DNA from 3 places in the Bacillus sp. EB106-07-01-XG149 genome. Region 1 is predicted to be linked to each of the others. Evidence: riboswitches for the same ligand, from Rfam matches in the RefSeq annotation. Region 1 holds a riboswitch; each other region holds the start of a gene.
What was found. Region 1 has a riboswitch for S-adenosylmethionine ahead of metK (methionine adenosyltransferase). Riboswitches for the same ligand answer to the same signal wherever they lie in the genome.
Positions count from the first base shown of each region.

Region 1 (4,442 bases):
ATAAAACGAATGATTATAAAATGAATTTTCAGTAAGTTTATAGATGTTGGTATGCAATTTTATGAGCTAAGTCACAGATGAAGAGATTAAAGTTGTACTTTATATAAGATATAGAAAGAAGCTTACGTCAAAAACGTAAGCTTCTTTTTTATGTAAGTGTGTGTAACCGTTAAGCCGCATTGGGTTTTGTCGGTGAGTACGCGAAACTTTACGGTTACACGACACTTATTCATATGAGTAAAAGGGTTATTCCAACAGAAAGTTTGTACTTAAGCGATTGGACCGCCTAAGTTAATAATATCTTCAGAAACGCTGTCGAACTTTTTGAAGTTCTCTTTGAATTCGCTTGCAAGTTCGATTGCTTTCTCTTTATAAGCAGCTTTATCAGCCCAAGTTTGTTCAGGCATTAACACTTCGTCAGGTACACCTGGTACGTGAAGTGGAACTTCAAGACCGAAGATGTCATGTTTAGCTGTTTCAGTTTTCGCAAGTTCGCCGCTTAATGCTGCTTGAATCATTGCACGAGTGTAACCTAAGTTCATACGTTTACCAATGCCGTATTCGCCACCAGTCCAGCCAGTGTTTACTAAGAATACTTTCGCATCGTGTTTCTCGATTTTTTCACCAAGCATTTCAGCATAGCGAGATGCATCAAGTGGTAAGAATGGTGAACCGAAGCAAGTTGAGAATGTTGCTTGCGGAGATGTAACACCACGCTCTGTTCCTGCTAGTTTACTAGTGTAACCACTTAAGAAATGATACATAGCTTGTTCTTTTGATAACTTACTGATTGGAGGCAATACGCCAGATGCATCAGCAGTTAAGAAAATGATTGTATTTGGGTGTCCAGCAACACTTGGCAGTACGATATTGTCGATCGCATGCATAGGGTATGCAGCACGAGTATTTTCTGTTAAAGTAGTATCGTTATAGTCTGCGATACGCGTTTGGTTATTAATGATAACGTTTTCTAAAACAGATCCAAATTTGATTGCATCGAAAATTTGTGGTTCTTTCTCGTGAGAAAGGTTTACACATTTTGCGTAGCAACCGCCTTCAATATTGAATACACCGTTATCAGACCAACCATGCTCATCATCACCGATTAATTTACGGTGTGGATCAGCAGATAATGTTGTTTTACCTGTTCCAGATAAACCGAAGAATAGTGCTACGTCGCCTTCTTCACCTACGTTTGCAGAGCAATGCATAGAAAGAATATCTTGTTCAGGTAGTAAGAAGTTCATAATAGAGAAGATTGATTTTTTCATTTCTCCAGCGTATTCTGTACCACCAATTAGTACGATACGTTTTTCGAATGAAACCATAATGAATGCTTCAGAGTTTGTACCGTCAACAGCTGGATCAGCTTTGAAATTCGGTGCAGAAACAATTGTGAACTCTGATTCATGAGTTGTTAATTCTTCTTCAGTTGGACGAATAAATAATTGATGTACAAATAAATTGTGCCATGCATATTCGTTAATAACTTGAATTGGTAGGCGGTAATTGCGGTCAGCGCCTGCAAATCCATTGAAGACGAATAACTCTTCTTTTTCTTTTAAGTATTCTAAAACTTTAGTATATAATTTATTAAAATGTTCTTCAGAGATCGGCTGATTCACTGCTCCCCAAGCAATTTTGTCAGCAACCGATGCTTCTTTCACAATAAATTTATCTTTAGGAGAACGTCCTGTATATTTTCCTGTTGAAGCAGAAACGGCACCAGTAGAAGTTAATTTCCCTTCATTTCGCATTAATACTTTTTCCACTAATTGCGGAACACTTAGTTGAATCTGTGCATTGCTTCCGTTCAATAATTCGTGTAAACCAATTTGGACATTCACAGTACTCATATTTATATACCATCCTTTTCATTTAATGAAATATTTCTCGTAATCCCCAACAAGAGTATAACACAATTATATAAATAATGTATACTATTTATTTCTTTTTGTTTGTGTGAATGTATTATTTCCTTATTAATATTTCATTCCAGGCGTATTGAGAAAAACTTTCAGGAAAATGTGAATATTAATTGACAAATGAATATCATTTCTTTAGTATAGGTTGGGACGGATACTCTCTTATCCCGAGCTGGCGGAGGGACAGGCCCGATGAAGCCCAGCAACCTCATTTGTAGTGGTAAATACAGGTGAATAGGTGCTAAAACCTGTGCGAGGCTAACGGTCTCGAACGATAAGAGCAAAGGGCAAAAAGCAGTATGCAAGTAGCAAATTAAACCTTTCCTCTATGTAAAGTAGGAAAGGTTTTTCTGTATGCTTGTGTGGGAGAATAAATGTATGTCGCAGTTTGTGGCAAATTAAGGATGAGTTCCGTACAATATATACAATTACTGTAGGGAGGTTTACCACATGACAAAAAAACGTCATCTGTTCACATCTGAGTCTGTAACTGAAGGACATCCAGATAAAATTTGTGACCAAATTTCTGATTCAATTTTAGATGCGATCTTATCAAAGGACGCAAATGCACGTGTAGCTTGTGAAACAACTGTAACAACTGGTTTAGTATTGGTAGCGGGGGAAATTACGACTTCTACTTACGTAGATATTCCAAAAATCGTTCGTGAAACAATTCAAGGCATTGGTTACACACGCGCAAAATATGGATTCGATGCAGAAACTTGTGCAGTTTTAACATCTATCGATGAGCAATCTGCTGACATCGCTATGGGTGTTGACCAAGCGCTAGAAGCACGCGAAGGTCTAATGACTGACGCTGAGATTGAGGCAATTGGTGCGGGAGACCAAGGTTTAATGTTTGGCTTCGCATGTAATGAAACACAAGAATTAATGCCACTTCCAATCTCGCTTGCTCACAAATTAGCTCGCCGTTTAACTGAAGTACGTAAAGATGACACATTATCATACTTACGTCCGGATGGAAAAACGCAAGTTACAGTTGAGTATGATGAAAATGGTAAACCTGTACGTGTAGATACAATCGTAATTTCTACACAGCATCATCCAGATGTTACATGGGAAGAAATCGATCGCGATTTAAAAGAGCATGTAATTAAAGCTGTAGTTTCAGCAGAATTAATGGATGGAGAAACGAAATTCTTCATTAATCCAACTGGCCGCTTCGTAATTGGTGGACCACAAGGTGATGCTGGTTTAACAGGACGTAAAATCATCGTTGATACTTACGGTGGATACGCTCGCCACGGTGGCGGTGCATTCTCTGGTAAAGATGCAACGAAAGTTGACCGTTCTGCAGCATATGCAGCTCGTTATGTTGCGAAAAACATCGTAGCAGCTGGTCTTGCTGACAAAGCAGAAGTACAACTTGCATACGCAATCGGTGTAGCACAACCAGTATCAATTTCAGTTGATACATTCGGCACTGGTAAAGTATCTGAAGACGTACTAGTAGAACTAGTTCGTAACAACTTCGATCTTCGCCCAGCTGGTATTATTAAAATGCTAGACTTACGTCGCCCAATTTACAAACAAACAGCAGCTTACGGCCACTTCGGACGTACTGATGTAGATCTATCATGGGAACGTACAGACAAAGCTGCAGCTTTAAAAGAGCAAGCTGGTCTATAATATATGAAAAAAAGCTTTGCGCCGTGAGCGCAAAGCTTTTTTTATTTTGTTTTATTTACTACTTGGATGCAAGAACCACAATAAACTTCGCCGTCTAGCTCAATATACTTTTTCATATTAGTCATACCACTTGCTGGAAAGGGCATATGAATCCATGCTTTTTCATACGTTTGTATTTCCTTTTCACATGATTTACAAAGGATTGGTTTCTTCTCGAACATATGTAATCAACCTTTCATTTGACGTGCTTTACCCACGCAAAAGGCACTGCTTAGTAAAAATAGTGTTGCGAATATAATGCTTACTAATGTAGCGTATGGAATTGCGCCTTTTAGAGAAAAGCCAACAGTAATGGAAGCGACAAATAAGAGGATAAATGTTGTTGTTAATTTTTTATAAAGTTCCATAATATGTGGACCTCCTTATTTAGAGATTGAATGTTTAAAAATAAAATCTACTATATAGGCAAGTACGAGAGGAATTAATGTGCTAGTCAAATAGTAACGAATACCACCATCAGTCATAAGCACATACAATTTTAAAAAGTTAATATCAAACCCGTAAGCGATACATTGAAAAAGGGATAAAATAATTAGGAATGGTATAATGGGTACGTATCGTTTTATGTTATAAAACATAAATAAGATCCTTTATATAGATAAATGTACTTATATTGTATCATGTTGAATTCTTTGCTTCATACATAATTTTACAAGAAAATGAAAGGGAAGATGAAAAATGAGTGTCAATGAACATAAAAAACAAGCGCCAAAAGAAGTGCGTTGTAAGGTCGTGACGATTTCCGATACACGTACGGAAGAGACAGATAAGAGCGGACAACTATTACATGAATTGTTAAAAGAAGCA
Region 1 is NZ_JBYTDP010000002.1:1,029,037-1,033,478, reverse strand. It holds gene pckA (phosphoenolpyruvate carboxykinase (ATP)) at 270-1,856, opposite strand; SAM riboswitch class I at 2,085-2,206, shown strand; gene metK (methionine adenosyltransferase) at 2,376-3,575, shown strand; gene AC3WTA_RS11505 (hypothetical protein) at 3,617-3,796, opposite strand; gene AC3WTA_RS11500 (hypothetical protein) at 3,803-3,982, opposite strand; gene AC3WTA_RS11495 (MogA/MoaB family molybdenum cofactor biosynthesis protein) at 4,314-4,442, shown strand, end outside.

Region 2 (4,442 bases), on a different contig from region 1:
TCAAAATGTCCAAGTATCATATCAAGAAAAAGACCGAATCCAAATATGATGAGGAGCATCCCCATTAATTGTGTTTTTGAAAATTGTTTCTTCATTTCAGCTCCCCCCTTCTTGTCACATATACATAGAAGAAAAGGCATTGCTTTCCAACACCTTTTCTCCTATCACTATATCATAAGCCTGTTTTATAATATACTACTATTATTTTGTTAACTCTTTCGTTAACGATACATCATTCTTCTCTTTCATTTCACGCTCAAGCTTTGCAATTTTCATATCAAATGTGTCACGTTCATGGTCCTCATTTATACGAGATTCTAAGTCGCAAATATGATTTTCAATTTCTTCAAAGCGTAAGAACGGATTATTTTCATCCATTTTATGCATCGCTGTATTCATACGACGATTTGCATGTGCCATATTTTCACGTGCCATTAATTCCATACGTTTTGCGTGCATTTCTTTTAATTTATTTTTCATCTCAGTAAGACGACGCTCTAACTCATCAATTTGCTCTACAACACCTGCATACATTTCTTCTAATCGAGTTACTTGCCCTTCATAATACGCTACTTCTTCTAACGCACGCTCATGTAGTTGTAATTCACCTGCTTCTTGAGCGACGATCGCTTGCTTCGATCTTTTATTAACGAAATAACGTGCTTGCTCAAGCTCACGAGCGAAATTAGATTTTAATGTTTTATGGCGCTCAATTAACTTCTCAATTTTTGTTATTTCACGCTCACTATCGCGTAAATATTGGTTTAACATCGCCATTGGATTTTTTCTTTCTTTCTCATCTAACACATTATGAAAATCTGCTAAAATTGCATCGCGTACACGTCCGAATAAAGATTGTTTCATTATAATCTTCCTCTCTTCTACTTTATAAATTTGATTTAATTTTTTATTAGTTTTTTATTAGTTTTTCATTAACTTGTTCCACTCATCTTCAAAGTTGCTATATGGTTTAGAACTTTCTGGTGCAGAATCAACAACTACATTTTTTTCTTTTTTCCACTCACGGTATCCGTAGTATAAAACTACTAATGCTGCGATACCGATTAATGCTGGGGAATGAGAAAGGGCGATGGACAAGCCGATCAAACCAACAATACCCCAAGCTAACTTTCCAAAAAATGATTGTGCTCGCACAAATGATTTATAGCTCCAGTACACAACTCCTGCTCCAATTGCGAATCCTATAATACCAGCAAGACTGCCAAGAGCAATTAAAGCTAAAATACCAGCCGCGATAAACGCTAGAAATTGTTTCATCTTGTGCTTGCCTCCCTTCGATTTGATACTCTTATCTTAACTATATTTTCACTTTTCCATAACGAGCTTAAGAACCGTTTTCGACTCAGACTTAAGACTGAGTTGCATTCAGCCTTTTGTAAAAATATGCGGTAGGATAGGATGATTCACTCTTTTATCGCAAATAAAAAGCCGTACAGAGAACATTCTCTGTACGGCTTTCGTTACTATTCATAAACTTCATTTTAATTTATGCTGTTTTGTGATACTCTTTCTTTCCTGCTACTTTAGAAAACTTCGGGAAACCAATTAATATAGAAATAATTCCACATACTCCAACTAAAATCGGATAAAACGCATATGGTAACAATTCAATCGGAGATAACGCCGCAAATCCTGCTGCCGTTAACATTTGCGCACCATACGGAATTAATCCTTGCACACAGCATGAGAAAAGATCTAATACACTCGCTGATTTACGAGGGTCAATTTCATATTGATCTGCAATGTTTTTCGCAAGCGGACCTGTAAAGATAATAGAAATCGTATTATTCGCTGTACACATATTCGTCATACTCACTAAGCCAGCAATACCGAACTCTGCTCCTTTTTTTGAACGAATGTTACGCGTTAAAAGATTCATTAAATATTGAATGCCACCATTATATTGAATCAGTTCGACCATACCGCCAATTAAAATAGCAAGTAATACTAACTCCATCATACCGCCCATTCCAGCCGTTACACTTTTAAAGAAACTCTCTAATGTGTAACTCCCATCTAAAAGACCGATAACGCCAGATAGTACAGTTCCACCAGTTAACACAATAAGTACATTCCAACCAAGCAATGCTGTAATAAGTACTCCTGCATACGGTAAAATCTTTATCCAGTCAAAGCTATGCGCTTTAATCTGCGTGTCGCTTCCTAAAGTAACGATTACTAATAGTACAATTGTAATAATAGCTGCTGGTAATACAATTAAAAAGTTCGTTTTAAACTTATCTTTCATTTCCGTTCCTTGTGAACGTACAGCTGCGATTGTTGTATCTGAAATAAATGATAAATTATCACCAAACATCGCCCCGCCAACAACAGTAGCCATCGTAAGTGCAATTGAGATATCAGTTTGCCCACTAATACCTACAGCAATTGGTGCTAATGCAGCAATTGTTCCCATTGAAGTTCCCATCGCTAATGAAATAAATGCCCCTATAACAAAAATTCCAGCTACAATAAATCCTTGCGGTAAAATGGATAACGCTAAATTAACTGTAGAATCAACGCCACCCATCCCTTTTGCTGTTTCAGAAAACGCTCCTGCAAGTACAAAAATCAGAACCATAATCATAATATCCGGGTTCCCTGCACCTTTAGCGAATCGTTCTACTTTTACATTAAAGCTTTCTTTACGATTCATTGCTAAAGCGACTCCTACAGCAATTGAAATTGCTACAAGTATCGGCAATTTATAGAAATCACCTGTAATAATTCCAGAACCAATAAATAGCGCCAAAAATATCCCAAGTGGTAATAAAGCCAAACCATTTCCTCTCGTTTCTTTCAAAGTACCATCTCTCCCTAGTTTCAACCTTTTTCTAATGAATAACAAAAGACCTCTTCCAATGAGAAGAGGTCTTATACATCTATAAGAAACACTCTTCTCATCTTTCAAGCACATGCTTGCTGGATTTGGCACAGCACTCTGAAATCGAGTCCGCTGCCGAGGCATCGTAGGGCCAGTCCCTCCGCCTCTCTTTATAAGAAGGTTTCATATTTATTTTTTAATAATAATTTCTTCCCTAACTTTACTCGCTTACAAAACAAAAGTCAATTATTTTTTGTATAGATTTTTTTGGTAATTATGAAAAAATTTGAATACAACAATCATTTTAACTTTTTGATTTCTTCTTCCAATATTGAAATCCAATAAAATTCACTATTTTTTATTGCATCTATTATCCATTTCGTAGTGTACCAAGCTAACTCGTACTCTTCTTTTGTAACATCGCCACTTTTATAGGCATCCTCTAGCTCATCTTCATCTAGTACATACATCTTACCGTTCGGTAATAACACTACATCTAAATATAAATCATCAAAATACGGTAAACCACGGTCATCAATTTTATATTCTTTCGCCACATCGATGTAATATTGCACTAATTTTTTCTGATCATCTAACATAGCTGTAATCGCAAAGTTTTTCCCGTCTATGAAATATTGAATCCACGTATATTGATTCTCTGCGATACAAAGTTTTTTACCATCATATTCTTTACAACTAGGTTCTCTTACCTTTTTTATGTCTAATATTCCTAGCATTCCTTCTTCTACTTGCTTAACCGTATAATCCTTCTCTATTAGTCGCTTCCACGAAGAACCGTCACCATATTTACGTTTCATTACGTCCGCTTCCCTTCTATATAGAAAAGCCCCCACATATTATGTGAGAGCTTGTTCAAATTATAATTAAGCTGCTTGCTTATTAGAAATTTCTTTCAAATAAGCTTGTCCTTTTTCAGCGTCATACTGACCTTCCCACTTAGACATAACTACAGCTGCTAAAGAGTTACCTACAACGTTAACTGCTGTACGAGCCATATCTAAAATACGGTCAATACCAGCGATGAATGCTAAACCTTCAGGTGGAATACCTACTGTACCAAGTGTCGCTAATAATACAACGAATGATACGCCTGGTACACCTGCGATACCTTTTGATGTAACCATTAATACAAGTAATAATGTAATTTGTTGTGTAATAGATAAATCAATACCGTACATTTGTGCTAGGAAAATAGCCGCAATTGCTTGATATAAAGTTGATCCATCTAAGTTAAATGAATAACCTGTCGGAATAACGAAAGATGTAATTGCTTTCGGACAACCGAACTTCTCCATTTTCTCCATGATTTTCGGTAAAACTGTTTCTGAACTCGCTGTAGAATATGCTAAGATCAGCTCGTCTTTTAAAATCTTAAAGAATTGGAAAATGTTAATTCCAAATATTTTCGCTGTAAGTCCTAAGACAACTACGACGAAGAAGATCATTGCTCCATATACGACAATTAGTAATTTCCCTAATGGAATTAATGAAGCTAGACCGAATGTAGAAACTGTAACACCAATTAGTGCAAACACACCAAATGGTGCAAATTTCATAACTTGGTTTGTTACATAAA
Region 2 is NZ_JBYTDP010000003.1:477,115-481,556, reverse strand. It holds gene liaF (cell wall-active antibiotics response protein LiaF) at 1-95, opposite strand, end outside; gene AC3WTA_RS14810 (PspA/IM30 family protein) at 202-864, opposite strand; gene AC3WTA_RS14805 (lmo0954 family membrane protein) at 922-1,278, opposite strand; gene AC3WTA_RS14800 (Na+/H+ antiporter NhaC family protein) at 1,508-2,824, opposite strand; SAM riboswitch class I at 2,919-3,024, opposite strand; gene AC3WTA_RS14795 (ribonuclease FAU-1 family protein) at 3,145-3,663, opposite strand; gene gltP (glutamate/aspartate:proton symporter GltP) at 3,730-4,442, opposite strand, start outside.
Region 2: it holds a riboswitch for S-adenosylmethionine, as region 1 does, so the genes downstream of both, AC3WTA_RS14800 (Na+/H+ antiporter NhaC family protein) here and metK (methionine adenosyltransferase) in region 1, are expected to answer to the same signal.

Region 3 (4,442 bases), on a different contig from region 1:
TTCATGTGTAATTAATAAAATTGTGATCCCGATTTCTTCATTGATTTTTAATAATAAGTCAAGGATAGAATCGGTTGTTTCCGGATCTAAAGCGCTTGTTGCTTCGTCGCTTAATAACACTTCAGGTTCATGTGATAGTGCGCGTGCAATGGCAACACGCTGCTTTTGGCCACCAGAAAGTTCACTCGGATAGGCATCTTTTCGATTGAAAAGATCGACAATACGTAAGTATTTTTCTACCCTTTTTTCAATTTCCACTTTTGGAATGCCAGCGAGGCGTAAAGGTAATGCGATATTTTCATAAACTGTCACGGTTTTAAGTAAATTGAATCCTTGAAAGATCATTCCGATTTTTTGTCGCGCTTTTGCGAGTTTTTTTGCTGATAAAGTTGTTAAATCTTGGTTGTTTACAATAATATTTCCTGTCGTTGGCTTTTCTAATAAATTTACACATCGAATTAATGTACTTTTACCAGCGCCACTATATCCAATGATTCCAAATACTTCGCCCTTTTTTACTTGAAGGGAGGTAGGTTTAAGAGCTTCCACATTCCCTTTTTTTGTTGTGAATACTTTGGATACATTTTTTAATTCAATCATTATCGTCAGCTCCTACCAAGACGGTAAAACAGAACCATCAAATTTTTTCTCGATAAATTCTTTCACTTCTTTAGATTGATAAGCTTTCTTTAATTTATTTACAACAGCATCATCTTTATTTTCAGTACGAACAACGACCCAGTTCATATATGGTGAATCTTTTCCTTCACGGAAGATAGAATCTTTCGCAGGGCTTAATTTTGCACCTAATGCAAAGTTTGTATTAATCGCAGCTGCTTTTACTTCACTTAGTTGTGTCGGTAATTGAGATGCCTCTAATTCAACAATCTTTAAGTTTTTTGGATTTTCAATTACATCTTTCGCAGTCGCTTTTTCTGTAGCCTTTGGATCCACTTTTAAAACACCGGCTTTTTCAAATAGTTTTAAAGCTCGAAGTTCATTCGTTGGATCATTTGGTACAGCAATTGCGTCGCCCTCTTTTAAATCCTTTACATCTTTTAAGCTTTTCGAATATACACCCATAGGGAATGTTACTGTTGAAAATACTTCAGTTAATTTCATATTACGTTCAGCTTTAAATACGTCTAAATATGATTTCGTTTGATAGCTATTTACATCGAGGCTTTTTTCATCTAGGGATACGTTTGGTGCTACATAATCATTAAATACTTTTACATCAATTTCGAGACCGTCTTTTGCGGCAACTTCTTTTACCTTTTCAAAAATTTGTTCATGCGGCCCGCCGGTTACACCGACAGTAATCTTTTTCTCATCTAACGCTTTTATTTCTTTATCTGAACCCCCGCTACATGCGCCTAATAATAATACTGCTCCACTTACAATGCTCAATAATACTTTTTTCATCTATAGTTCCCCCTCCATATATGTTCCAAAATAAAAAGCACCTCTCAAAAATAAGAGAGGTGCCGAATAGACAAAATAGGTTCCTCTCTTATCTTCCAAAACGAAAACTCGTTTTGCAGGAATTAGCACCTTAGCTTATACATCATAAGCTCGGTTGCCGGGCATCATCGGGCCAGTCCCTCCGCCACTCTTGATAAGAGTATGTGTATGTAGTTTTTTTAATATGGTACTAATAGTAAATCTTACAAAAAGAATTGTCAATGTTATTTTCTGAATATATTTTATTTTAAGGTAATAGAAACATTCCCTTTCTTATGTCCCTTTTCCACATATATATGAGCTTCAGCAATTTCTTCTAATCGGTAGGTTCTATCAATAACAGGTTTTAAATGTTCTGTTTCAGTTAGTTCTTTTAGTAGAATCATATCCTCTTTACTTACCTTTGCCATCATTCCATTGACAGATACATATTTTCCATTGGATGTTAATGTATTTGTACAAAGGGATTTTTTATACTTCCCAACTGCATCAAATATAATATCGTAGCGCTCGCGCCGCTTAGTAAAATCTTCTTTCGTATAATCAATTACTTTATCAGCTCCTAAAGATTGGACGAGTTCAAAATTTGAATTACTACAAACAGCCGTAACGGTCGTACCGAAATATTTAGCAAGTTGTACAGCAGCTGTTCCTACTGATCCGGAGGCACCATATATGAGCACTTGTTGCCCTTTTTTTATACGGCCCTTTCTCAGGAAATGCAATGCTGAAGTTCCACCAAAAGGAATAATGGCCGCTTCTTCATACGTCACATTGGTAGGTTTTAATGTTATTAATCCACTTTCATGTACGCATGTGTACTCGGCGTAACCACCGAGGTTTAGTTCTGTTAATGCAAAAATTGGATCACCTTTTTTAAATTGAGTTACATCTGTTCCTACTTCTTCGATTTCACCGGATAACTCTACGCCGAGTACAGGTTTTCTCGGTTTTCTGAAACCTAATATGATCCGCATAGGAATCCAAAATAAGAGGGGGCTATTAAAGCCGCGTATTCTACAATCTCCAGTCGTTACACTTGTTGCATGAATTTTAATTAATACTTCGTTCTTTTTAGGTGTAGGTTTCTCTATATTTTGAAGTTGAAGAACGTTAGGTGGTCCATACTGTGTGCAAATGATCGCCTTCATAATGACCTCCTGAAATGAGTTGTTGTTATTTACATCATATTTAAAACCTTCATCAAACATGTCGCTATATAGCGAATAAAGATTAAAAATTATATAGATTTCGTAGGAAAAGAGGTGATATTATTTTGGGAAAGGGGGCGACATTATGAAAAAAACTATTTTTATTTCAAGTTTAGTGCTTGCAATCAGTCTAGGGGTAGGGTGTAGTAATGAAAAAACAGCAAAGACGGATGAGCCGAAAAAAGAATCAGTTCAAAAAGAAAAGGAATTAGCCGCGAAGGATGTTTTCAAGAAAACGAACGAAGCTTTTAAAAATGAAGAGCATGTAACGATGACATATGGTGTAGGGGTAAAAGCTGAGGGAACAGAGATGGATATATTAAAGGCTAAGATGCAATTAGAGCCAAAGACAAAGAATTCTCGTTCTGAAATGAATATTTCCGGTACAGATGTTGTAGTGTATACTGTGGATGGTAAAGTTGCTGGTGAGGTGAAAAACCCTAATACAGGAGAAGTTATAACTGTACCAGAGGAGCAATTAAACGCTGGTGGAATGAAAGCGACTCAAGATATTATAGATAAGTTAGAAGTACCGGAAGTAGTTTTAGATAAAATGAAGATGGAGAAAAGCGGAGATAAATATAAACTGAAATTTACATTAAAAGGGCAAGAAACAGAAAGTATGTTAACTAGCATGGATGAAACACAGAAGAAAATGTTACAAGCACAAAATGCGAAGATAGAAGAAGTGGATGCAGAATATATTATTACAAAAGATTTTAAATATGAATCAGCAAAGATAGACATGATTATGAGTAGTAACGGCAAGGATAAAGCACACATTATTACGAACGCAAAATATACGTCGTACGAAAAGTTTGATCCAATACAATTGCCGGCAGCAAAGTAACAGTTTTGATGAGGGGGGACCTAAAATAAGGTGCCCTCTTTTTTGTATACTTTCTTTATAGGAAAATAGGTACAATATGAAGAGGGAAAACTGTAGAAGAGGAGAGTGTCATTTGAAAAAAAGAAAGATAGCGGCGGTCATTGTAGCTTATACAGTGTTGCTTGCGACATCTATAAATACATATAAAGAGCAACTAGATCATCCTATTATGAGCGATGTAGGAAAGTTGCTTCCAACGAAAATTAAACGTGTTGAAAATGCTGAGGATGAACATTCATTAAAACAGGTAGTGAAAGATGCAAATACTTCTGGAGAGAAAATTTCCATTGCAGGTATGCAACATAGCCAAGGAGGACAGACGTATTATCCAAACGGCACGATGCTTGATATGAAAGGATATAATAAAATATTAGAATTCGATATGGAGAAGAAGAGGATTAGGGTGCAAAGCGGTGTCACATGGAATGACATTCAAAAAAAAATCAATCCATATGGTCTTGCGGTTCAAGTGATGCAATCTCAAAATATTTTTACTGTTGGTGGTTCATTAAGTGTAAATGTACATGGGCGTGATATTCGTCATGAAGCATTGATTGATACAGTAGAGTCATTCAGATTGTTAATGGCAGATGGTACGGTACGTAATGTAAGTAGAAAAGAAAATGCAGAGCTATTTCCATATGTCATAGGTGGTTACGGGTTATTTGGTGTCATTTTAGATGTGACATTAAAGTTAACTGATGATGAATTATATGAAATGCATACGAGAATGATAGATTATAAAGAATACACATCTTATTTCAAAGATAAAGTGAAAAGAGATGAAAATGTTCGTATGCACTTAGCCCGTATTTCTGTTGCCCCCAATTCATTTTTAAAAGAGATGTATGTGACAGATTATACATTGGCGAAAAATC
Region 3 is NZ_JBYTDP010000012.1:69,518-73,959, reverse strand. It holds gene AC3WTA_RS27010 (methionine ABC transporter ATP-binding protein) at 1-600, opposite strand, end outside; gene AC3WTA_RS27005 (MetQ/NlpA family ABC transporter substrate-binding protein) at 613-1,425, opposite strand; SAM riboswitch class I at 1,511-1,625, opposite strand; gene AC3WTA_RS27000 (NAD(P)-dependent alcohol dehydrogenase) at 1,707-2,615, opposite strand; gene AC3WTA_RS26995 (DUF6612 family protein) at 2,761-3,525, shown strand; gene AC3WTA_RS26990 (FAD-binding oxidoreductase) at 3,638-4,442, shown strand, end outside.
Region 3: it holds a riboswitch for S-adenosylmethionine, as region 1 does, so the genes downstream of both, AC3WTA_RS27005 (MetQ/NlpA family ABC transporter substrate-binding protein) here and metK (methionine adenosyltransferase) in region 1, are expected to answer to the same signal.